3 regions of the Streptomyces fagopyri genome follow, and region 3 is predicted to be linked to each of the others. Evidence: riboswitches for the same ligand, from Rfam matches in the RefSeq annotation. Region 3 holds a riboswitch; each other region holds the start of a gene.
What was found. Region 3 has a riboswitch for cyclic di-AMP ahead of GFH48_RS23655 (LysM peptidoglycan-binding domain-containing protein). Riboswitches for the same ligand answer to the same signal wherever they lie in the genome.
Positions count from the first base shown of each region.

Region 1: another riboswitch for cyclic di-AMP. It lies ahead of GFH48_RS17580 (transglycosylase SLT domain-containing protein); the one in region 3 lies ahead of GFH48_RS23655 (LysM peptidoglycan-binding domain-containing protein).
Region 2: another riboswitch for cyclic di-AMP. It lies ahead of GFH48_RS39545 (C40 family peptidase); the one in region 3 lies ahead of GFH48_RS23655 (LysM peptidoglycan-binding domain-containing protein).

Region 1 covers NZ_CP045643.1:4,103,261-4,110,441, reverse strand. The annotation lists gene GFH48_RS17590 (FAD-dependent oxidoreductase) at 1-760, shown strand, start outside; gene GFH48_RS17585 (HAD family hydrolase) at 1,066-1,884, shown strand; gene GFH48_RS17580 (transglycosylase SLT domain-containing protein) at 2,041-2,781, opposite strand; cyclic di-AMP (ydaO/yuaA leader) riboswitch at 2,786-2,944, opposite strand; gene GFH48_RS17575 (CocE/NonD family hydrolase) at 3,521-5,653, opposite strand; gene GFH48_RS17570 (polyprenyl synthetase family protein) at 5,976-6,986, shown strand.
Region 2 covers NZ_CP045643.1:8,075,590-8,082,770, forward strand. The annotation lists gene GFH48_RS35005 (saccharopine dehydrogenase family protein) at 1-794, opposite strand, end outside; gene GFH48_RS35010 (TetR/AcrR family transcriptional regulator) at 927-1,637, shown strand; gene GFH48_RS35015 (GNAT family N-acetyltransferase) at 1,951-2,586, shown strand; gene GFH48_RS39540 (hypothetical protein) at 2,719-3,744, shown strand; cyclic di-AMP (ydaO/yuaA leader) riboswitch at 4,123-4,296, shown strand; gene GFH48_RS39545 (C40 family peptidase) at 4,353-6,014, shown strand; gene GFH48_RS35035 (lamin tail domain-containing protein) at 6,850-7,181, shown strand, end outside.
Region 3 covers NZ_CP045643.1:5,478,342-5,485,522, forward strand. The annotation lists gene GFH48_RS23640 (globin domain-containing protein) at 1-352, opposite strand, end outside; gene GFH48_RS23645 (cytochrome P450 family protein) at 508-1,779, shown strand; gene GFH48_RS23650 (transglycosylase family protein) at 2,009-3,013, shown strand; cyclic di-AMP (ydaO/yuaA leader) riboswitch at 3,197-3,360, shown strand; gene GFH48_RS23655 (LysM peptidoglycan-binding domain-containing protein) at 3,365-4,057, shown strand; gene eno (phosphopyruvate hydratase) at 4,315-5,601, shown strand; gene GFH48_RS23665 (FtsB family cell division protein) at 5,702-6,178, shown strand; gene GFH48_RS23670 (DUF501 domain-containing protein) at 6,227-6,784, shown strand; gene GFH48_RS23675 (Ppx/GppA phosphatase family protein) at 7,140-7,181, shown strand, end outside.

The DNA of each region.
Region 1 (7,181 bases), 1.4 Mb from region 3:
GCCGCCCGAACTCGGCGAGGCGGCGGCGGACGGACCGGCGCCCGCCGGGCCCGTCTCGCACAGTTCCCAGCACCACGACCTCACCCGGTTCTCGGGCAAGGAGCTGATCGTCGTCGGCGCGGGCCAGTCCGCCCTGGAGACGGCCGCACTCGCGGCGGAGGCGGGCGCGCGGGTGCGTGTGGTGTCCCGTGGCCGGGGCAGGGTCGCCTTCGGTGCGCCGCCCTGGGGGCAGCCGAAGTTCCGGCCGGAGTCGCCCTTCGGGCGTGCCTGGTCGCTGTGGGCGCTCAGTTACTACCCGCATCCCTACCGCTACCTGCCCGCAGAGACCCGGCACCATCTCGTCCGCCGGGTGCTCGGCCCGCTCGGCGCGTGGTGGCTCCGGGACCGCTTCGAGGGCAAGGTCGAGGTCAGTGAGGTCGCCCGGATCGACCGCGCCTCGGTCTCCGGGGGCCGACCGGTGCTCTCCGTGCGGACCCTGGACGGTTCGGCCGGGGAACTCGCGGCCGACCACGTCATCGCGGCGACGGGCTATCGCGTCGACATCGCCGCGATGGGCTTTTTGGGAGACGCGTTGCGGACGGAGCTGGCGGTGAGCCGGGGCACCCCGAAGCTCGGTGCCGGATACCGCTCCTCGGTCCCCGGGCTGTACTTCACGGGATTGCCGGCGGCGGCCTCGTACGGGCCCGTGATGCGGTTCGTGTGCGGGACGGAGTTCGCTTCGCCGCGACTGGCCAAGCACCTGGCGGCGGCGCACGGTTGAGGTGACGCGCGGCGGTCGGACGCACGGCGGTGACGGCCGGGCGCACGGTCGCGGGACGGCGGCGGGGGGCCACGTCCCGAAGCCATCGGGACGTGCCCGACCGTACGCGTTCCGCAACCGGCCGTTGTGTGGCGGGTGTTGGAGTCGTCGCGGCCGTGTTCCGGGGTGTCCGGCGCGGCGGATCGGAGCGTGTGACACCGTCCGTCGCGCGCGGCCCGTGCGGTGAACGGCGTTGCTGACGGGATACCGGACGTCGTCCGGTTCACGCCGGGCCGCTGAGTCGTTCGATCCGTATTCTTCGGATCATGGCCGCTCCGACTGCATATTCGCTCATCGCCACTGACCTGGACGGAACGCTGCTCCGCGGTGACGACACCCTCTCCGACCGGACCCGGGCCGCGTTGGCGAGGGTGGTGGAGGCGGGCGCCCGGCACCTGGTCGTGACGGGTCGCCCGGCGCCGAGGGTGCGCCCGCTCCTCGGTGAACTCGGCGGCGCGGGGCTGGCGGTGTGCGGACAGGGGGCGCAGCTCTACGACGCGGGCGCGGACCGTCTGCTGTGGTCGGTGACCCTGGACAGGGAACTCGCGGAGACGGCGCTGGGCAAGATCGAGGCGGAGGTCGGGCTGCTCTACGCGGCGGTGGACCAGGACGGCGTGGACGGACTGACGCTCATCGAGCCCGGTTACGTGATGCCGCACCCGACGCTTCCCGCGGTACGGGTCGGGCGCCGCGACGACCTGTGGACGGAGCCGATCAGCAAGGTGCTGTTGCGCCACCCGCTGCTGTCCGACGACGAGTTGGCCGCGGCGGCCAGGGGAGTGGTGGGTTCTCTGGCCACCGTCACGATGTCGGGGCCCGGCACGGTCGAACTCCAGCCATGCGGGGTGACCAAGGCGACGGGGCTGGCTCTCGCCGCCGCCCATCTCGGGCTGGCCCCCGAAGCCACCATCGCCTTCGGCGACATGCCCAACGACATACCCATGTTCGACTGGGCCGCCCACGGGGTCGCCATGGCCGACGCCCATCCGGAGCTGAAGGCGGTGGCCGACGAGGTGACGCTGTCGAACGAGGACGACGGGGTCGCGGTGGTGCTGGAGCGGCTGCTCCCGGTCTCCGCTCGATAGCCCCGGTTTTCCGTGGCTCCGGGTTGCCGTGGCCGCGGTTTCCCGCCGGCACGGTTTCCCATGGCCCTGGTTTCCCGTGGCCCCGTTTCCCCGTCGTCCTGGTTCGGCGGGGGCGCCGGAGCTTTGGTCCGGCGCCCCCGGTCTCGTGGCGACCTGTCAGTAGGCGCCGTTGACGTTGTCGATCGAGCCGTACTTCGCCGCGGCGTAGTTGCAGGCGGCGGTGATGTTCGCGACCGGGTCGTAGGGGTCCATGGACGTGCCGGGCACGTGGTAGGCCTTGAACGTCGGGTCGATGACCTGGAGCAGGCCCTTGGAGGGGATACCGGCCGCGGCGTTGGAGTCCCAGTTGTTGATGGCCTTGGGGTTGCCGGAGGACTCCCGCATGACGTTGCGGTGGATGCCGTCGTAGCTGCCCGGGATTCCGGCCTTGGCCATGATGTCCAGCGACTGCTTGATCCAGCCGTCGAGGTCGTTCGTGTACGTCTTCACGGCGGCGGTGGCCGCGGTGACTGCCGTGGTCTTGGACTTCGTGGTCTTCGCGACCGCGGCCGTGACGTTTGTCGACTTTGTGGCGTTCTGCACGGTTTTCGTGCCGACCGTCAGGGTGAGGCCCGTGCGGAGTGCCGACGGGTCGGAACCGATGACCGCGCTGTTGGCCTCGTACAGCTTCTTCCAGCCGCCGGTGGAGGGGTACTTCTGCGCGATCTTGACCAGGGTGTCGCCCGCGACCACCTTGTAGGTGACCAGCTGGACGTCGGAGGCCCCCGTGGCGGCCTGGGCGCAGGTCGCGCCCAGGATCGGGAGGGCGAGTACCGCCGCGCCCGTGCCCGCAGCCAGGATGCCGCGGACGAGGGTGCTGCGGGACTTCGGGTGGCAGTGTCTGCCTGCTGCGGCCATGACGAGTTCCTCTCCGGCGCCTGCGAGGTGAGCTGTCGGGTTCGGGCGGGAGCTGCCCGGCCGCACGGTGAGTGCGACTTCACCCCTAGCCGTTCCGGACTTCGGTTCGGCGACTTACCTGGGTCCCCCGCTCCTGCCGTGCGTGTGTGGTCGGGTGTGGTTTCCGGTCGGTGGCAGGATTTGGCGGTCCGTCCGGAGTGACGTGAAGGTATGCGAGAGCACATGTCCGAAACAAGCCTTGATGTCGCGGTGTAGATCGTTTTCACCAGGACATAAGGGCGGATGAATTGCCCGATTAATCCGGAATCTTTCACTCAACTTGGCTTATGCAAACGGGTAGTCGCCGAGCGGGGTCGCGGGATGGGTGATCTTCGCGCGTGACCCAACTCACTCGATCGGCCAGGAATAAAGCGGCAATGGCGGCAAGTCGGGCATATAAGGCGCGGGTAAGAGGTCGATGAACCCCTGTTCGGGGGCGGGTGAACCCGCCCCGCGGGCAGCCCGTTGCCCGGGTCGCCGCGGGGGAGCCGGTCCTCGTCGGCCCCGAAGTGGGGTTCACCTGAACCGAGTTCGGGAAGCGCCTGGCATGTCACGGCGGGGCGAGGAGCTGAACTCCCCTCCCCTGAATGACCTGTTGGTCCCGGACACCGGATCCGCCGGTGCGCCGCGAAGCGCGTGACCGTCTCCTGGTCCGTCCGTGAAAGCCGGCGGGCCTCCGTTGCCGGGGTCCGTCAGGGATTCAGCGGTCCGCGTCCTGCTCCGCGGGGTCGCCGAGACCGTCGCCGGGGCTTCGGCCCGCCGTGCGCGGGATCCTGCGCTCCCACGTCCGGTGGAAGACCACCTCGTCGCCGTCCTCGCAGACCAGCTCACTGGAGGTGATGAAGTCGCGTGTGTCGCAGACGACTTCGGAGCGGACCTCGACGCGCGCGTCCCAGGCCGGTTCCGCGCGGCGCAGGCGGATCGACCAGGAGGAGTGGGCGCGGGCGCTCAGGGGGTCGGCCTCACGGACGCGGTACGTCTCCAGCGCCTCCTCCGCGTGTTCGAGGCCGTCCGGATGGACGAGGGTGCCGCCGTCGCGGGGGACGGCTTCGAGGCGCCACTCGTCCTTCGCCACGTCGTGCACGACCCGGCGTTCCGGGCGGGGTTCGTCGAGGGTGGCCGCGGACGCCACCCCGAGCGGTACCGAGTGCTCCGGCTCGGCGAAGGTGATCGTGGGGTCCGACTCGCGTGCCCTTACCGGGAGTTCGAGAGAACTGGCCGACGGATCCAGGGTGAACCCGGCCTCCGAGCCGGGCTCGGGCCAGATCCACGGCCAGTACGCGGAGGAGAGGGAGAGGCGGATGCGATGGCCGGGCGGGACGGCGTATCCGATGGCGTCCAGCTCGAAACGTACGTCCTCCGTGGCGCCCGGTTTCCAGAGGACGGCCCGATCGCGGCCGTAGCGCGCTGAGAGGTTCATGGCACCCCGGGTGACCAGGGTCGAGGCGCCGTCGGGAGCCACGTCGCAGACCCGGGCGATCACCTGGCCCCGGGCCGAGTGGGAGGTCAGACGCAGGCGCACGCTGGGGCACCCCAGAATCCAGGTCTCTCCCGGCACCTCGAACTCGAAGCAGACGGATCTCGCGTCCTCCTCCCGCTGGTCCGGGGGCAGGTCCGCGTCGCCTCCGACCGGGCGGAAGCGCCCCGCGTCCACGCCGGTGTGCTGAGGGGAGCGCACGAGCACCGGCGCACCCCGGAGCGCGTACGCGATGACGGTGACCAGGGGAGAGGGCCAGGCGGTGTCGCCGACCCAGCGGCCGGGCAGCGAGGCGTAGGCCGTCGCCGGAGGGTGCGCGTCCATGACGTAGGAGCGCAGAAGGGGCTCCGCCATCACCGGGCGGCCGTCGGTGCCGGCCGGTGTCCTCGCGCCCGGGGCGGCCGGCGTGCGCCTGCCGTGCGGCTCGAGCCAGTGGTCCCACCAGCGCAGCGTCTCCTGGAGGAAGCCGATCGCCGGGCCCGGCCGGCGGTCCTGGTCGGGGTACCCGTGCGACCAGGGACCGATCAGACCGCGTACGCGATCCGGCGGGAGGCTCCGGACCAGGCGCAGCACCGAGTCGCGGTACGGGTCGTGCCAACCGCCCACCGCCAGGACGGCCGCACGGATCGCGGAGCTGTCCTCGTCGAGGCCCCCGGCGCCCCCGTTCACGTCCCGGGCCGGGTGTGTCGGCCACGTACGGATGCCCGGGTCCACCGTCTCCAGGCGCGCCACCCACATGTCACGCCACATCACCTGACCGACGTGCGCGGGGTCCGGTGGGCGGGCGACATGGGCGAGCGCCGCGGCCGCGCGGGCGTGCGCGCCGGCGGTGAGGACGGAACCTCCCTCGCGGCCGAACCCGCGGTCGGTGCGGTGGGCGAATCGGTGGTCGGCAGTGCCGTCGTCGGCCGAGCAGACCACGACGACCGCCTTCAGCGGTCCGGGTGCGCGGGCCGCGATCCGCAGGGAGATGGTGCCTCCCCGGGAGAGACCGAACATGCCGACCCGGCCGCTGCACCAGGGCTGTGCGGCCAGCCAGTGGATCACCTCCACGCCGTCGGTGGTCTCGGCGGTATCGGAGGGTTCCGCGGTCGCCGGCACGCCCTCCGAGTTGCCGTGACCGCGGGCGTCCACCCGGACGGAGGTGTAGCCGTGGCCCGCGTACCAGGGGTGGCGCTGCGCGTCGCGCGGCGCGGTCGAGTCGCGGAGGCGGTCCGGGAGGTATTCGAGAAGGGCGGGGACGGGCTCCTCGGTCAACGGGCGCCACATGCGTGCGTACAGGCGGGTGCCGTCCGCCAGGGGGATCCAGAGGTCCTCGTGAGTCGTCTCGTAGGGGAAGACCGTACGGATGTGCATGCTCTTCTCGGTGTTCTCGGTGTTCTCGATGAGCGGGGGCGATTCGGTGTATTTGCTGTCATAACGGCCTCTCACGAACATACCGTTCGCGAGGGGCCGTCGCCCGGACGTGGGACCGCCTGCCCCTCCGGAGACATCGGACGCCGGGTGAGAGGGAAGTCGGGAGGAAGTCGACAGTGGGGACGGTGGGCGCTCGTGGTGATCGAAACGTGACCGGATACGCTGACTTGAGTGATGGCAGCGACACATCGACAAACCGTGTCATCGACCGAATGATCGACCGAGTTCGCCATGTGATCGTCAGCAGACAGGAGAACCTCTCGTGACCGTCGTCGGGCCGTTCGGGCTGAGCGTGCGGGACCAGGCTCTCGAAGCCGATGTCCAGGCCGGATTGGCGGCTGTCGAGGAGGGCCTGCTCGAAGTCACCAAGAGCGAGGTCCCCTTCATCACGGAAGCCGCGCAACACCTCCTGCGGGCCGGCGGGAAGCGGTTCCGTCCGCTGCTCGTGATGCTCGCGGCGCAGTTCGGTGACCCCTACGCGCCGGGTGTCGTGCCCTCGGCCGTGGTCGTCGAGCTGACCCATCTCGCCACGCTGTACCACGACGACGTGATGGACGAGGCCGACGCGCGGCGCGGAGTGCCCAGCGCGAACACCCGCTGGGGCAACTCGGTCGCGGTCCTCACCGGTGATTTTCTCTTCGCGCGCGCGTCGCACACCCTGGCCGACCTCGGGCCCGAGGCCGTCCGCGTCCAGGCCGAGGCGTTCGAACGGCTGGTCACCGGGCAGATCCTGGAGACGGCGGGGCCGCGCGACGGGCGGGACCCGGTCGAGCACTACCTCGACGTGCTGAGCGGCAAGACCGGTTCGCTGGTCGCCGTGGCGTGCCGGTTCGGCGCGATGATGTCCGGGGCCGACGAGGCGGTCGTGGACGTGCTGACGCAGTACGGGGAGCGGCTGGGCGTGGCCTTCCAGCTCGCGGACGATGTCCTGGACATCGCGTCCGACTCGCACGAGTCGGGAAAGACGCCCGGGACGGATCTGCGCGAGGGCATTCCCACGCTGCCGGTGCTGCGGTTGCGCGAGCGGGCGGAGCGGCTCGGTCTCGCAGAGGACGTCGCGCTGTGCGAGCTGCTGGACTCCGACCTCACGGACGACGACCGGCACGCCGAGGCACTGGCCCGGCTGCGGGCGCACCCGGCGCTGGAGCAGGCGCGCAGGGACACCGTGCGGTACGCGGAGGAGGCCCGGGCCGCGGTGGCTCCGTTGCCGGAGTGCGACGCGAAGGCGGCGTTGGTGGAGCTCGTGGACGCCGTGGTGCACCGGGCGGGCTGACGCCTTCGTCCACGCCGGTGCCGGGGCGCCCGGCGCGGTGCCCGCGGGGTGTCGTTCCCGGTGACCGGCCGACCGGTGCGTGCTGATGTGACGTGCGTCACATGTTGGGATGTGGTCCAGGATCGGGATCGGTCCATACGGATGTGTGATCGTCGGCGTCCCCCGTGTCCCCCGCCCCCGAGTCCCCCGGCGCCC
Region 2 (7,181 bases), 2.6 Mb from region 3:
ATGAACTCCTCGCCCAGGCCGTACTTGAACGTCACGCGCCGCGCGTCGATCCAGCGCGGCACGAGCAGCACCTCCTCGTGCTCCACGTTCACGCACTCCACCGGGCCGATGCCCTCGGGGAATTCGAAGACCTCCGGTTCGCTGAACGGCGCCGTGGTGAACCAACCGCGGTCCGCCTCGTAGACGACCGGCGGATTGAGGCACTCCTCGATGGTGGTCCAGATGCTGAAGGACGGTGCGAAGTCATAGCCGTCGACGGTGAGGTTCGCGCCGTCGCGGATGCCGATCTCCTCGATCTCGTCGAAGAGCTCGTCGGCCGCGTACCGCGCGAAGACGTCGGACAGCCCCGGTTCCACACCCATGCCGACGAGGGCCAGCGCGCCCGCCTTCTCCCAGTCGGCGGCCTGCGCGAACTGCGCGTCGCCGAGCATGACCCCGCACTCGTCGTACGGCCTCTCGGGATGCGGGCGCGACAGGGACATCGCCATGTCGAGGTAGGTGGCGCCGGCCGCGCGCGCCGCCTGGAAGAGGGGCATCACGAACCGTGGATCGGTGGCGTTGAGCAGGACGTCGCAACCGTGCCGGTTCAGCAGCGCGGTCACCGCGCCCTGGTCCGACGCGTCGACGCGCTCGGCACGGAAGCGGTCCGCGGCGTCGGGGAGGGCGGCGACCGCGGCCTCGGCGCGGCTCAGGTCGTAGTCGGCCACGACCATCTCGTCGAAGAACGGGCGACGGGCCGCGATCCGGGTGATGGCGGTGCCCACACCGCCGGCTCCCACTAGCAGAACACGCATGACACGGACTTCCTCTCTGTCGAGAAGGGACGTGCCCGTGCGGACCGGAGACACGGCGCCCCTGGCGGCAGATCCAACGCCGGACGCTCGGATAAGGTCAATGGTGTTGGCATAAGGAGACGGGAGACCACGGTGCCGAAAGCGGTGGTGCCCGAGGAGAAGCGGCGGCGCCGGCGTCCCACCAGGAGCGGCACGGTGCTGTCGGAGCGGCTCATCGTCGAGACCGCCCTGCGGATGCTGCGTGAGCACGGCAGCGCGGGACTCACCGCCCGCCGTCTCGGCCTGGCCCTGGACGCCGATCCCAGCACCCTGTACCGGTACTTCCGCGGTATGGACGACCTGACCCTCGCGATCGGCGACGCCCTGATCGGGCAGGCGCTGGACGGCTGGCGGCCCACGGGGGAGTGGCGGTCGGACCTGCGCGGCCTCGGGCTGCGCATCCACGCCGTGTACGTCGGGCATCCACAGGCGGCCCTGCTGACCGCGAACCGGGTCACCGGCCGGGCCCACGAACTGGCGGCCGACGAGGCCATCCTCGACGTCCTGCGCACGGCGGGGTTCCCGCTGCCGGACACGGTACGGATCTATCAGGCCTTCATCGACCAGACGCTGGCCTTCGCCGCGCTCGACGCGGCCTCGCTGGCGCTGCCGCGCGAGAGCCGCAGCGCCGACGAGGACATGTGGCGTTCCACGTACGCCCGGCTGCCGCGCGCCACCCACCCGCGGATCGCGGAGGCGGCACCCCTCCTGGCGACCCGCATGGTCGACAGCGCCTACCCCACGGCTCTGGAGATGCTGCTGGACAGCGCCGCGGCACAGTGGGAGACGCTGAGCGCCCGCTGACCGCGGTCCGCTGTCCTGGCGGTCCCTCGCCGGGTACGGTCCCGAGCCGGGAGCCGGGAGCCGGGAGCCGGGAGCCGGGAGCCGGGAGCCGGGAGCCGGGAGCCGAGAACCGAAAACCGGGAGTCGCGAGCCGGGCGGTTCGAGCCGGGCGGACGAGTGGGGTCGAGGAGCGAGGCGGGGCGAGCGGGGCGAGCGGGACCGGACGAGGGGGGCGAGTGCGGCCGGGCGAGCGGGCAGAGCGCGTGGGGCCGGTGGGCGAGCGAGGCGGTCCGGACGGTGGCGGGAGCGCTCCCATGTCGGGAGGATACGGCTCATGACTCAGCAGCCGACGATCCGCCGCTACAAGACCGAAGACCGTGCGGCGGTGGGGCACGTGTGTGTGATGACGGCCGACGAAGGAGGGGACTCACGGGAGCTCTATCCCGACGAGGAGTTGATGCCGTCCCTGTTCGCGTACCCCTACTGTCAGCTCGAACCGGAGCTCGCCTTCGTGCTCGACGACGGGACCGGCCGGGCGGTCGGCTACGTCCTCGGCACCGCCGACACCACGCGGTTCGTCCGGGACTTCCGCGACATCTGGATCCCGAGCGTCGCCGGGCGCTACCCACGGAGTACGACGCCGCCGCGCACGCCCGTCGACACGATGATCGACCTGCTGCACCGCCCCGAACGCATGATCCTGCCCGAACTCGCCGCCCATCCCGCTCATCTGCACATCGACCTGCTCCCGCACTGGCAGCGCAGGGGCCACGGCCGGGCGCTGATGGACACCTTCCTGGACGCGCTCGCCGATCGGGGTGTCCCCGCCGTGCACCTCGGCATGGTCACCGCCAACACGTCGGCCCGCGCCTTCTACGACCGTCTCGGCTTCCACGAGATCCCCGTACCGGACCCGGGCCCGCTGACGTATCTGGGCAGGCCGACGGGCCGCGACCGCCGGTCGCCCTGACCCGCACGGGCGGTGGGGCCCGGGCCCGGGGCAGGGAGAGCGCGCGGCCGGACTCAACCTAATGAAGATCTCGTGCCTCTATATGAGGAGACGTCCTGCGGGTGGTGGGGGGAGAGGGCATTGCTTAGGGCGGTGGAAGAGCGTCGCGGCGATGTCGGCAACGGACACGTACACGGAGGGGCGGCGGGAACCGCCGGCGGGCCGCCGCCGTCCGCGGCGCGCGACGACGTACGGGGGCGTCCGGGCGGCACCCTGCACCGGTTCGTGTCGTTCGTCGCGCGCGTCCTGCGCGGCGAGTGGCACGGCATGGTCGTCGAACCGTTCCGGCAACTCCTGCGCCGGGGACTGTCCGGACTGGTGCTGGCGTTCGTGGCGGCCTTCGGGGTCATCTTCTTCCACGCGATCGCCCAGCATCCGGCCGGCGCCACGGTGGTGCGGCTGACCGGCGGGGTGAAGGCGTGCCTGCCGTTGCCGTTGGCCCTGTTGCGGACTCCCGTGTCGCTGTACGTCCCCGCCCTCGACCTGCCGGTGTGGGCGGGCATCACGCAGTTGTTCCTCGCCTTCGCCCTCGCCGAACTCGCCCTCGGCCGGGCCAGGACCCTGGCCATCGCGTACATCACCACGCTGGCGGGCACCCTCATCGTCCGCGTGATGATCGCGATGGGTCCGGGCTGGTGGGGTCTGGGGCTGCCCTCCAGGACGGGGCAGGTGCTGGACACCGGCCCGTCCGCCGCGGTCGTGGGGCTGTTCACCTACCTCGCGGTCGTCCGACGCGCGCCCGTGGTGTTCGCGCTCACCGGCGGCTCGATGGTGTGGGAGTCGGTCGCCAAACCCAATCTGGCCGGCCGGGAGCACCTGATCGCCGTGGCGGCCGCGATCGTCCTGGGGTTGTCGCACGGACGCAGGCGAAGACCCTTGCGGGCTCTGACGGTCCTGCTCCACTCGCGTCGAGCGGCGGCCGGGCCGACCGGCACCCCGGACCTGCGGAAACCACCCGCTCCACGGTCCTTGACGGAATCACCAGCCATGGCGGAATCATCAGTCATGGCGGAATCTTCGGCCTCGGCGGAATCGGAAGAATCGGCGGTCTCGCCGGACCCGCCCGACCCTCCGAACCCGGCGAATCGCGCCAACGGGCAACGGGTGCGCCTGCGCTGACGCGGGCGGATCGAAGGGAGGGCCCGTGCCAGGCGCATGGAGCCGGTCACGGAGGTGCGGTGAACCGGGCTGTTCCGCGGGCGCCCCGACCCCGCGGCTGCCGTCCCCTCGCGGGGTCACGCGTACCGGCATCCATGGAACAGGTACCGGCATCCATGGAACAGACGGAACCGGCGGAACGGGAACGGACGGAACAACGGGCGCGGCGGAAGTCGTGCCGACCGGCGCCGTGGTGGGCGGACTCACCCGGGATCGGGAGTACGACGAAGGTCACAATTACATATCGGACACTTCGCACTTCAATCTTCACGTGAGGCACACAAGTTGGCTAAGTTGGCGGCAGGCCTCACGACTTCCTCCGGCGAACCTCGCCGGGTCGCTCGGCCTCCGCCTAATCCGGTGCGGCCTCGCGGCGACCGGAGCCGGGGACCCAACCGAACCCTGGGGTGAATCGGCCAACTGCCCCACGGGGCAACGGCCGTAGGGCATACCTTCCGGATCTGTCCGCCCGAACCCGACAGCTAACTCGGTAGGCGGTGCACGGAAGGAGTACGTCTGCCATGGCGCCGGAACGCACCCCGGGCCCTGGAGGCACCAGCCTCCCCGGCATGCCCCGCTCCGCACCCGCGACGGTGGCCCGCTCCTCGGCGGACCGGTTCCCGCAGAGCCCCAACTCGGCCTCCTCCGGCGGGGACGACGGTCCGAGCCGCGAAGAGGTCCAGCAGCGGATCAGTTCCCTCTACGACCGGGCCGAGACCGCCACCGGGAACTACAACGCGACCCGCGCGATGACCACCGGTTCACGCAGTCGCCTCAACCCGGCCCGGGATAACGGGCGCAGGGGTACCGACGCCACTCTCGACGACGTGTCCCGGCCCTGGTTCGACGTGGGCCGTGCCCAGTTGGGTCCGACGGTGCCGGCGAGGCTGCCGGCCGACAGAATGCCGAGGCGCACGGCCGAGGCGCGCCCCGCCGTTCCCTCGAAGCGTCTGGAGGGCGGACCCTCCGCCCGCGCCCTGGAGGCCGCGGGCCGCCCCGTTCCGGAGCTTACCGCCGGACCGGGAGCGGGGCCCGTGGCCGAGTTGACCGCCGGACCGGCGGCAGGGCCTGTGGCGGAGCTCGCCTCCGGGAGGGCTGTCGCGGCGCTGCCGGCCGGGACGGGGGCACGGCAGGAGGCCGTCAAGGCCCTGCCCGCCCCGGCCGCCGAGTCCTCTCACTCCTCGCTGAAGAACCGCAAGGAGCAGAACCGGCGCAAGCTCGCACTCGCCCGTGAACTGCTGTCCCGGCACGTCGTCCAGCAGCGGATCGCCCCGATCGCGGCGATCGAGGCGCGGCCGCCTCAGGAGGTCTGGCCCACCCCGGAGGACCAGGTCCGCCGCGAGGCCGAGGACCAGTGGCGGCGCGCGCAGTCGGCCGGGCTGGGTATGGGCGCACCCGTGGACACGGCCGCACACGGGGGCATGGGTGCCCCCGTCGGCATGGACGCGTCCCTCGGTGCGGGAACGCCTCTCACCTCGGACATGACGTTCCCCTCCGACACGACGTTCACGTCGGGCATGACCTTCGCCTCGGACACGGCGTTCGCCTCGGGCACCGCCTACGCTCCGGAGCTGTCGTACGCCCAGGACATGGCCTACGCCCCCGTCCAGCTCCCGGCCCCGGAACCGGTCCGTGCGCAGGACCTGGTCCGTGCCCAGGAGATGTCTTTCGCCCAGGAGTCGCCCGCTGTTTCGGAGGCGGCCCACATCCCCGCCATGAGCGTCGCCCCCGCCCCGTCGGTCGGGTCCGCTCCGTTCGCCCCGTCCGTCGTTCCCGGCCCGTCCTTCGCCCCGGTCTCACCTGTCGACGCGGCGGTGCCCACCACCGCGGGCATGGTCATGGGCGGCGGCGACACATCGGGCTCGGGGTACGACATGAAGGCCGCCAAGGCGCTGGCCTTCGCCCGTGCCCAGATCGGCAGGCCGTGCGTCTGGGGCGCGGCCGGACCGGGCTCGTACGACTGCGCGGGGCTCACCCGGGCCGCCTGGATGGTGGCCGGGGTCGCACTCCCGCGTACCGCGCGCGACCAGGCGACGGCGACCACGGCGATCCCGCTCACCGACATCCGGGTCGGCGACCTGATCTTCTTCTACGGCGACGTCAGCCATGTCGGGCTGTACATCGGCGACAGCATGATGATCCACGCGCCGAGCCCGGGGGCGTACATACGCGAGGAGTCGATCTTCTACGCCGGACAGGCGGCGATCCACAGCGCGGCGCGGCCCGCGTAAGGGGCGGGCGGGCTCGCGTACGGCCCAAGTCCTCCGACCTGACGAGGGGTCGCCCAGGCGGCGACCGGCCTGGCACGACCTGAACGGCGCCCGTACCGATGCGGGACGGGCGCCGTGCATCCGCGTCGGGCAGGCGTGCCGGTACACGCGGCGAGGCGCCGAACGGGCCCCCGCGGATGACTACTTGCCCGAGAGGGGCATGGACGTCGCAGTCCCGTCGGTGAGCACCGACGTGTCGTCTGACGGCTCGGTGGGGGGAGGCTCCGGCGGCGGGCTCGGCGGGCTCGGCGGGCTCGGCGGGCTCGGCGGGCTCGGCGGGTTCGGCGGGTTCGGCGGACTCCGCGGACTGGCAGGCCCATGTGCGTCTCCAGCGGCGAGAGTTGACGGAAGGCGTCGTCGCTAGCGGGCGACAGGGGAGTGGTAGCCGCTTTCGCGCGCGTGGCGCGGCCGCTCTGTGGTCCCGGAGACAGGCCGGTCGAACGCGGAAGGTGCCCAGCGACACCGGCCCGGCGCCTCCTCCGTGGAGCCCCCGGTGCCCGCGCAGGTGACGTACCGTCCGCTCGTCCCTGGCGGAGACGCGACGGCATGGGTGTCCAGGCGCCGGCGCCTGGACACCGGCGCGGTGGCGAGGCGACGCGGTCGCACAACTCGGCGACAGGGATGCCGCCTTGGCGCGCCCTTGTGGTGGCGGACACCAGTCGATCAAGTCCGTTCGGTGCGTACCCGCGGTGTTCGCGGCGTGTTCAGTCCGTGGTCGCCGGTGTGCCCGAAGCTTCGCCGGGAGCGTGAGCGCGCTCCTTGTCTGCCCGACCCCCTGAAAAGAGGACCGGCCACCTTGCGTACGCACTGGCGTAGACAAGCCCCCATCACCGCCGCCGCCCTGACCCTCCTCGCCCTCGGTCTGTCCGGTGCGCCCGCTTCGGCGCAGGACCCGTCCACGGTGCGGATCAACGAGGTCGAGTCGAGCGGCGGCAGCCCCGGCGACTGGATCGAACTCGTCAACACCGGGACCGCCGCGGTCGACGTGTCCGGGTGGATCGTCAAGGACAACGACAACTCCCACTCCTACAAGATCGGCAAGAAGACGTCGATCGCTCCGGGCGCCTTCCTTGCACTGGACGTCGAGTCGTCGTTCGGGCTGGGGAGTTCGGACTCCGCGCGGCTGTT
Region 3 (7,181 bases):
AGGCCTTCTCCGCCTCCGCGTTCCACGCCGACCCGGCGACGACGGCGAACGCCGCGATGAGACTCGCCCCCACCGCCGCGTAGTGCTCCGGTTCGGCCAGGTATTTGCGGTGATCGCGCCCCAGTTCCCGCAGGTACCCCGGCAGAGCGGGGTCCTCCAGCCGTTCCAGTACATACGTGAGCGCCGCGAACAGACGGTCCCGCTGCCGCTCCATGTCCTGCGGGTGGTCCAGCGGGAAGAGCTCGCGCACGTCCGGGTTGTGCCGGAAGAGGTGCGAGTAGAAGTACTTGACCGCGAACTCGGCCCGTCTCTCGACGACCGCGAAGCTGGATCTGAGTATTTCGGGGTCCACGGCGCGAATGTAGAGAGTCGTCGAGCCGCGGAGTCAAACGGCAGGTGATTTACGGACAGTCCGGGGTGAAGTCCGCACGGCGCCCGCGCCGTGCCGCGCCAGGGCCCGCGCGCCCTGCGGACGCCGGTGATCCGGCCGCCGGATACCGTCGGGGAGTGACCGACCAGCCCCCGCCGCTCAGCCCCGCCCCCGAACTCTTCACCTGGGAGTTCGCCACCGATCCCTATCCGGCGTACGCCTGGCTGCGCGAGCACGCGCCCGTGCACCGGACGCGGCTGCCCAGTGGGGTGGAGGCCTGGCTGGTCACCCGGTACGCGGACGCGAAGCAGGCGCTCGCGGACGGACGGCTCAGCAAGAACCCCGCTCACCACGACGAACCCGCGCACGCGAAGGGCAAGACGGGCATCCCGGGGGAGCGCAAGGCCGAGCTGATGACCCATCTGCTCAACATCGACCCGCCGGACCACACCCGGCTGCGACGGCTCGTCAGCAAGGCGTTCACCCCGCGGCGGGTCGCCGAGTTCGCGCCGCGGGTGCAGGAGCTCACCGACCAGCTCATCGACCGGTTTTGGGAGAGGGGCTCCGCCGACCTCATCCACGAGTTCGCCTTCCCGCTCCCCATCTACGCCATCTGCGACCTGCTGGGCGTTCCCCGTGAGGACCAGGACGACTTCCGGGACTGGGCGGGGATGATGATCCGGCACGGCGGAGGGCCGCGGGGCGGGGTCGGACGGTCCGTCAAGAAGATGCGCGGGTATCTGGGCGAGCTCATCCACAAGAAGCGCGAGGCCCTTCCCGACGTGCCCGCGCCCGGCGAGGACCTCATCTCCGGTCTCATCCGCGCCTCCGACCACGGCGAGCACCTCACCGAGAACGAGGCCGCCGCGATGGCGTTCATCCTGCTCTTCGCCGGGTTCGAGACGACGGTGAACCTGATCGGCAACGGCATGTACGCGCTCCTCACCCATCCCGGGGAGCGGGCGCGGCTGCAGACCTCCCTCGCCGCCGGCGAGCGGGGCCTGCTGGAGACGGGAGTCGAGGAACTCCTGCGCTACGACGGCCCGGTGGAGCTGGCCACCTGGCGGTTTGCGACCGAGGCGGTGCGCATCGGCGGACAGGACATCGCGCCCGGCGACCCCGTGCTCGTCGTCCTCGCGGCCGCGGACCGTGACCCGGCCCGGTTCGCGCGGCCCGACACGCTGGATCTCTCCCGACGTGACAACCAGCACGTCGGATACGGCCACGGCATCCACTACTGCCTCGGCGCGCCGCTGGCCCGGCTGGAGGGGCAGACCGCGCTGGCCGCGCTCCTCACCCGGCTCCCCGACCTCCAACTCGCGGTCGATTCGGCTGATTTGCGATGGCGCGGTGGCCTCATTATGCGTGGATTGCGCACACTTCCGGTGGAGTTCACGCCTGGTCGGTAGCCATGCGGCAGTCGTACGTGCTCGCGAGGCGGCTGTCGTGGTGTGCCGCGGTGGTGGCGGCAGAGTATGGAGGGTCCGGCCGCGAAAAGGTGACGATCCCTCAACTCTGTGATCTTCACGTGATCTGCGCTGCATCTACTTGTGACAAGTGATCGGGTGCGGCTACGTTCACCCATCAACGCGGCTCATCAGCCGCGTAGTCACCCGCTGTCACGTGAAAGGCTCTCGCATGCTCTCCGGGAACGGCCGCCATCGTCGCCCCCGTCAGGCTCCGGCCCTCATCGTCGCGGCAGGGGTGACGGGATCGGCCATCGCCATCCCGTTGCTCGGCGCCGCCAGCGCGAACGCGGCCGACGGCACCACGTGGGACCGGGTCGCCGAGTGCGAGAGCGGCGGTCAGTGGAGCGCCGACGACGGCAACGGGTACTACGGCGGGCTGCAGTTGACCCAGGAGAACTGGCAGAGCTACGGCGGCCGCATGTACGCGCCGAGCGCCGACGAGGCCAGCCGGTCGCAGCAGATAGCCGTCGCCGAGCGGGTCCTGGCCGACCAGGGCCTGGCCGCCTGGCCGACCTGTGGCCCGCTCTCCGGACTCAGCAAGGGTTCGGGCGGCGTCTCGGTCGACACGGGCGTGGCCGGCGACTCGTCCAGTTCATCCGATTCATCCACTTCATCCGATGAGTCCGACTCCCTGTCGGACTCGCTGGGGATCGGGGCCTCTTCGTCCGACTCCTCCCGGTCCGACTCACCCTCGACCGATTCGTCCTCGGGTGGGACCGGGAACAGAACGGAGTCGGACACCTTCTCGGGCGAGGGGTCCGGCAGCGCCGGTGAGACGGACAGTGCGGGCGCGAGGTCGACGAAGGGTGGCGAATCGGGCAACTCGGGCCAGGGTGGCGACGCTTCGGCGACACCCGAGGGGACCGCGAGCGGCGCCGGGCGTCACCGCGGCGGCGGTGCCGCCGAGAACTCCGCGGGCGACACGGCGGAGGGCCGCGGCGACGACTCCGCCGGCCGGCACGCCTCACGCGACTCCGACGCCTCTCGTGACGTCATCGACGGCTCGTACGTCGTCCGCACCGGAGACAGCCTCTCGGCGATCGCCGACGCCCTTGACCTCGAAGGCGGATGGGCCGGGCTCTACGCCGGCAACGAGAAGACGGTCGGTGTCGACCCGGACCTCATCCTCCCCGGTCAGAGCCTTGCAGTTGATGCCGAATCGGGCGAAAAGTAGCGGGAGTTCACGTCACGGTTCGCCGGGTAATGTCCGGTTTGGCGGAAGTGAGAGATGGATCTCAAAGGCCCTGATCGTCTTTGAAATTCGGCCGATCGACTGCTTACGGTCATCACCGCTCGCCACAGCGGGCCCCGACGGTCGCAACGCCGAATCCTGCCAGCGGCCGTACGGGAACAGTCGACGCGTCAAGCGCCGTAGGCAGGAGCGGGGGACCCAAGGTAAGCGCCGGGCCCGGTAGTTGACCGGGAGCGGCTTGGGGTGAAGACGTGCGCCGACGGCGCACGGCCGGGCACTCACCCGCCCGAACCCGACAGCTCACCTCGCAGGCGTCGGTGAGGGGATCACTCGATGCTGTTTTCCAGCAAGGGCAAGCACCGCCGTCCGTCCAAGGCCACCCGTGTCGCCACGCTCGCCGGGGTCACCGGTGTCGCCATCGCCGCTCCGCTGATGGCGGCCGGCAGCGCCTCCGCCGCCACCGCGTCCGAGTGGGACGCCGTCGCCCAGTGCGAGTCCGGCGGCAACTGGTCGATCAACACCGGCAACGGTTACTACGGCGGCCTGCAGTTCTCGGCCTCCACCTGGGCCGCGTACGGCGGCACCGCCTACGCCTCCACCGCGGACAAGGCCTCCAAGTCCCAGCAGATCACCGTCGGCGAGAAGGTCCTCGCCGCGCAGGGCAAGGGTGCCTGGCCGACCTGCGGCACGGGCCTGTCCGGCGCCGCGTACACCGGTGGTGCGGCCGCCCCGGCCAAGCCTGCCGCCCCGGCCAAGCCGTCCACCTCCACCGACACCCACTCGTCGGACACCGCCGCCTCCCGTTCCTCCGAGCGTCCGGCGGCGAAGAAGACCGTCTCCACCCCGACCGGCAAGAAGGTCAAGAAGGGTGACGGCGAGTACAAGGTCGTCAAGGGTGACACCCTCAGCTCGATCGCCGAGAAGAAGAAGGTCAAGGGCGGCTGGCAGCACCTGTTCAAGCTGAACAAGGACATCGTCGACGACGCGGACTTCATCTACCCGGGGCAGCAGCTCCACCTCGGCTGAGGCGGCACGCCCCTCGGATGTGAGGGGCCACCCCCGTCCCCACGGGCTCCCGCTCCGGTGCGTCTTCCCCCGTACGCACCGGAGCGGGGCTTTTTGTTTCAGAGGGGAACAATATTTACCCTCAGTTCTGCTCAAGGGGTGGTCGAGCGGCTGGCCGATCGCCCCGAGCCGGTTAGGCTCATCCCGCGGAGCCGAACGCGGCCCCGTGCAGTGCGGGCCCCGCGGGCCCGCGTACCCGCGTCACATCCCAGAAGGAGATGCTCGTGCCGTCCATCGACGTCGTCGTAGCCCGGGAAATCCTGGACTCCCGAGGCAACCCCACGGTCGAGGTCGAGGTCGGCCTCGACGACGGCAGCACGGGTCGTGCCGCCGTCCCGTCCGGCGCCTCCACGGGTGCCTTCGAGGCCATCGAGCTCCGTGACGGTGACCCCAACCGTTACCAGGGCAAGGGTGTCGAGAAGGCCGTCCTCGCCGTCATCGAGCAGATCGGCCCGGAGCTCGTCGGCTACGACGCCACCGAGCAGCGCCTGATCGACCAGGCCATGTTCGACCTGGACGCGACCGACAACAAGGGCTCGCTGGGCGCCAACGCCATCCTCGGCGTCTCGCTGGCCGTCGCGCACGCCGCCTCCGAGGCGTCCGACCTCCCGCTCTTCCGCTACCTGGGCGGCCCGAACGCGCACCTGCTGCCCGTCCCGATGATGAACATCCTGAACGGCGGGTCGCACGCCGACTCGAACGTGGACATCCAGGAGTTCATGATCGCCCCGATCGGCGCGGAGTCCTTCTCCGAGGCGCTGCGCTGGGGCGCCGAGGTCTACCACACCCTCAAGTCCGTCCTGAAGTCCAAGGGCCTGTCCACCGGCCTCGGCGACGAGGGCGGCTTCGCCCCGAACCTGGAGTCGAACCGCGCCGCGCTCGACCTCATCCTCGAGGCCATCAAGCAGGCCGGTTACGTCCCCGGTGAGCAGATCGCGCTCGCGCTCGACGTCGCCGCGTCCGAGTTCTACAAGGACGGCAAGTACGAGTTCGAGGGCAAGTCCCGCTCGGCCGCCGAGATGACCGAGTACTACGAGGAGCTCGTCTCCGCGTACCCGCTCGTCTCCATCGAGGACCCGCTGTACGAGGACGACTGGGCCGGCTGGAACGTCATCACCCAGAAGCTCGGCGCGAAGGTCCAGATCGTCGGCGACGACCTCTTCGTCACCAACCCCGAGCGCCTCGCCCGCGGCATCGAGGAGGGCTCCGCGAACGCCCTGCTCGTCAAGGTGAACCAGATCGGCTCGCTGACCGAGACCCTGGACGCCGTCGAGATGGCCCAGCGCAACGGCTTCAAGTGCATGATGTCCCACCGCTCCGGTGAGACCGAGGACGTCACCATCGCCGACCTGGCCGTCGCGGTGAACTGCGGCCAGATCAAGACCGGCGCCCCGGCCCGCTCGGACCGCGTCGCCAAGTACAACCAGCTGCTGCGCATCGAGGAGATCCTCGACGACGCCGCGGTGTACGCGGGCCGCTCGGCCTTCCCGCGCTTCAAGGGCTGACCCCGGCAGGGTTAAGGCTTAGCCAGTCGCACGTACGTCCTCGTACCCGGTCCCGTACCGTGTGCGGGGACGTACGCACGTGTGAAGGGGAGGCGGGGACATGGCCGTGAAGGACCGGGACCGGTTCTCCACCGCGACCCGGCTGCGGCTGCTCGGCGAGCAGACGGCGGCCCGGGTCTACCGCTCCCAGACCAAGCGTCAGGCCCGGCGCTCGCGGCTGACGGGCCGGGCCGCGCTGCTGGCGCTCGTCGTCTGCTCCCTGATCGTGGCCCTCGCGTACCCCATAAGGCAGTACGTGTCCCAGCGCGCCGAGATCGCCGACCTCCAGCGGCAGCAGGAACAGGCCCGCGCCCGGGTCGAACAGCTGCGGGACCTGAAGGCACGCTGGCAGGACGACGCGTACGCGGAGCAGCGGATCCGGGAACGGCTGCACTATGTGATGCCGGGTGAGACCGGATACGTCGTGATCGACCCGGACGCGGCGAAGCAGTCGCGGACGGACCGGGGGGCGGCGGCCCGCCCCTGGTACGCCAACGTCTGGGACGGCGTCGACAAGTCCGACCGCGCCGACCGGTGAGCCGGCACGGACCGGTGAAACGACAGAGAAAGTGACTTGAGCACAGGCATGGAAACGCCCCCGCCGCCCACCCCGCGGACCGAACCGACCGACGCGGACGTCGAGGCCTTCAAACAGCAGCTCGGCCGTCCGCCGCGCGGGCTGCGCGCGATCGCGCACCGCTGTCCCTGCGGTGAGCCGGACGTGGTGGAGACGGCGCCCCGGCTTCCCGACGGGACGCCGTTCCCGACGACGTACTACCTGACGTGCCCCCGCGCGGCCTCCGCGATCGGCACGCTGGAGGCCAACGGCGTCATGAAGGAGATGACGGACCGTCTCGCCACCGACCCCGAGCTGGCCGCGGCGTACCGGGCCGCCCACGAGGACTACATCGCGCGCCGCGACGCCATCGAGGTGCTCGCCGGGTTCCCGAGCGCGGGGGGCATGCCGGACCGGGTGAAGTGCCTGCACGTCCTGGTGGCGCACTCCCTGGCCGCGGGTCCCGGGGTGAACCCGCTGGGCGACGAGGCGATCGCGATGTTGCCGGAGTGGTGGCGCAAGGGTGCGTGTGTCGTTCCCTCGGGGGCCGCGTCCGGCGGTCCCGAGGAGTCCCCGGCCGGGGCCTGACCATCCCTACCAGGGGGCTCCGCCACCAGAACCCCGGCCGGCCTTGAGGGCCTTGTCCTCGATCGCCGGACGGGCTGAGGGTGCGGGCCGGTGCCGGAAGGTTGCGGGCGGGCTGGAGAGGTCGGCTCGGGCTGAGCGGTGTTCCGGGCGAGCTGCGGGTGCGGGCCGTGCATTTCAGCCCGTCCGGCGTTTTGAGGACGAGCCCTTCGGGCGAGCGGGGGTCCAGGGGGCGCGGCGCCCCTGGCGGGGGTCCGGGGCGGAGCCCCGGGGATGGGACGGGTAGGGGCGGCGGGGGCGAAATAGGCTGGGACGGCTCGACGCCGGAATCGGAAACCACCACAGGAGACCACAGCTCATGACCAGGGTCGCCGCCATCGACTGCGGTACCAACTCCATC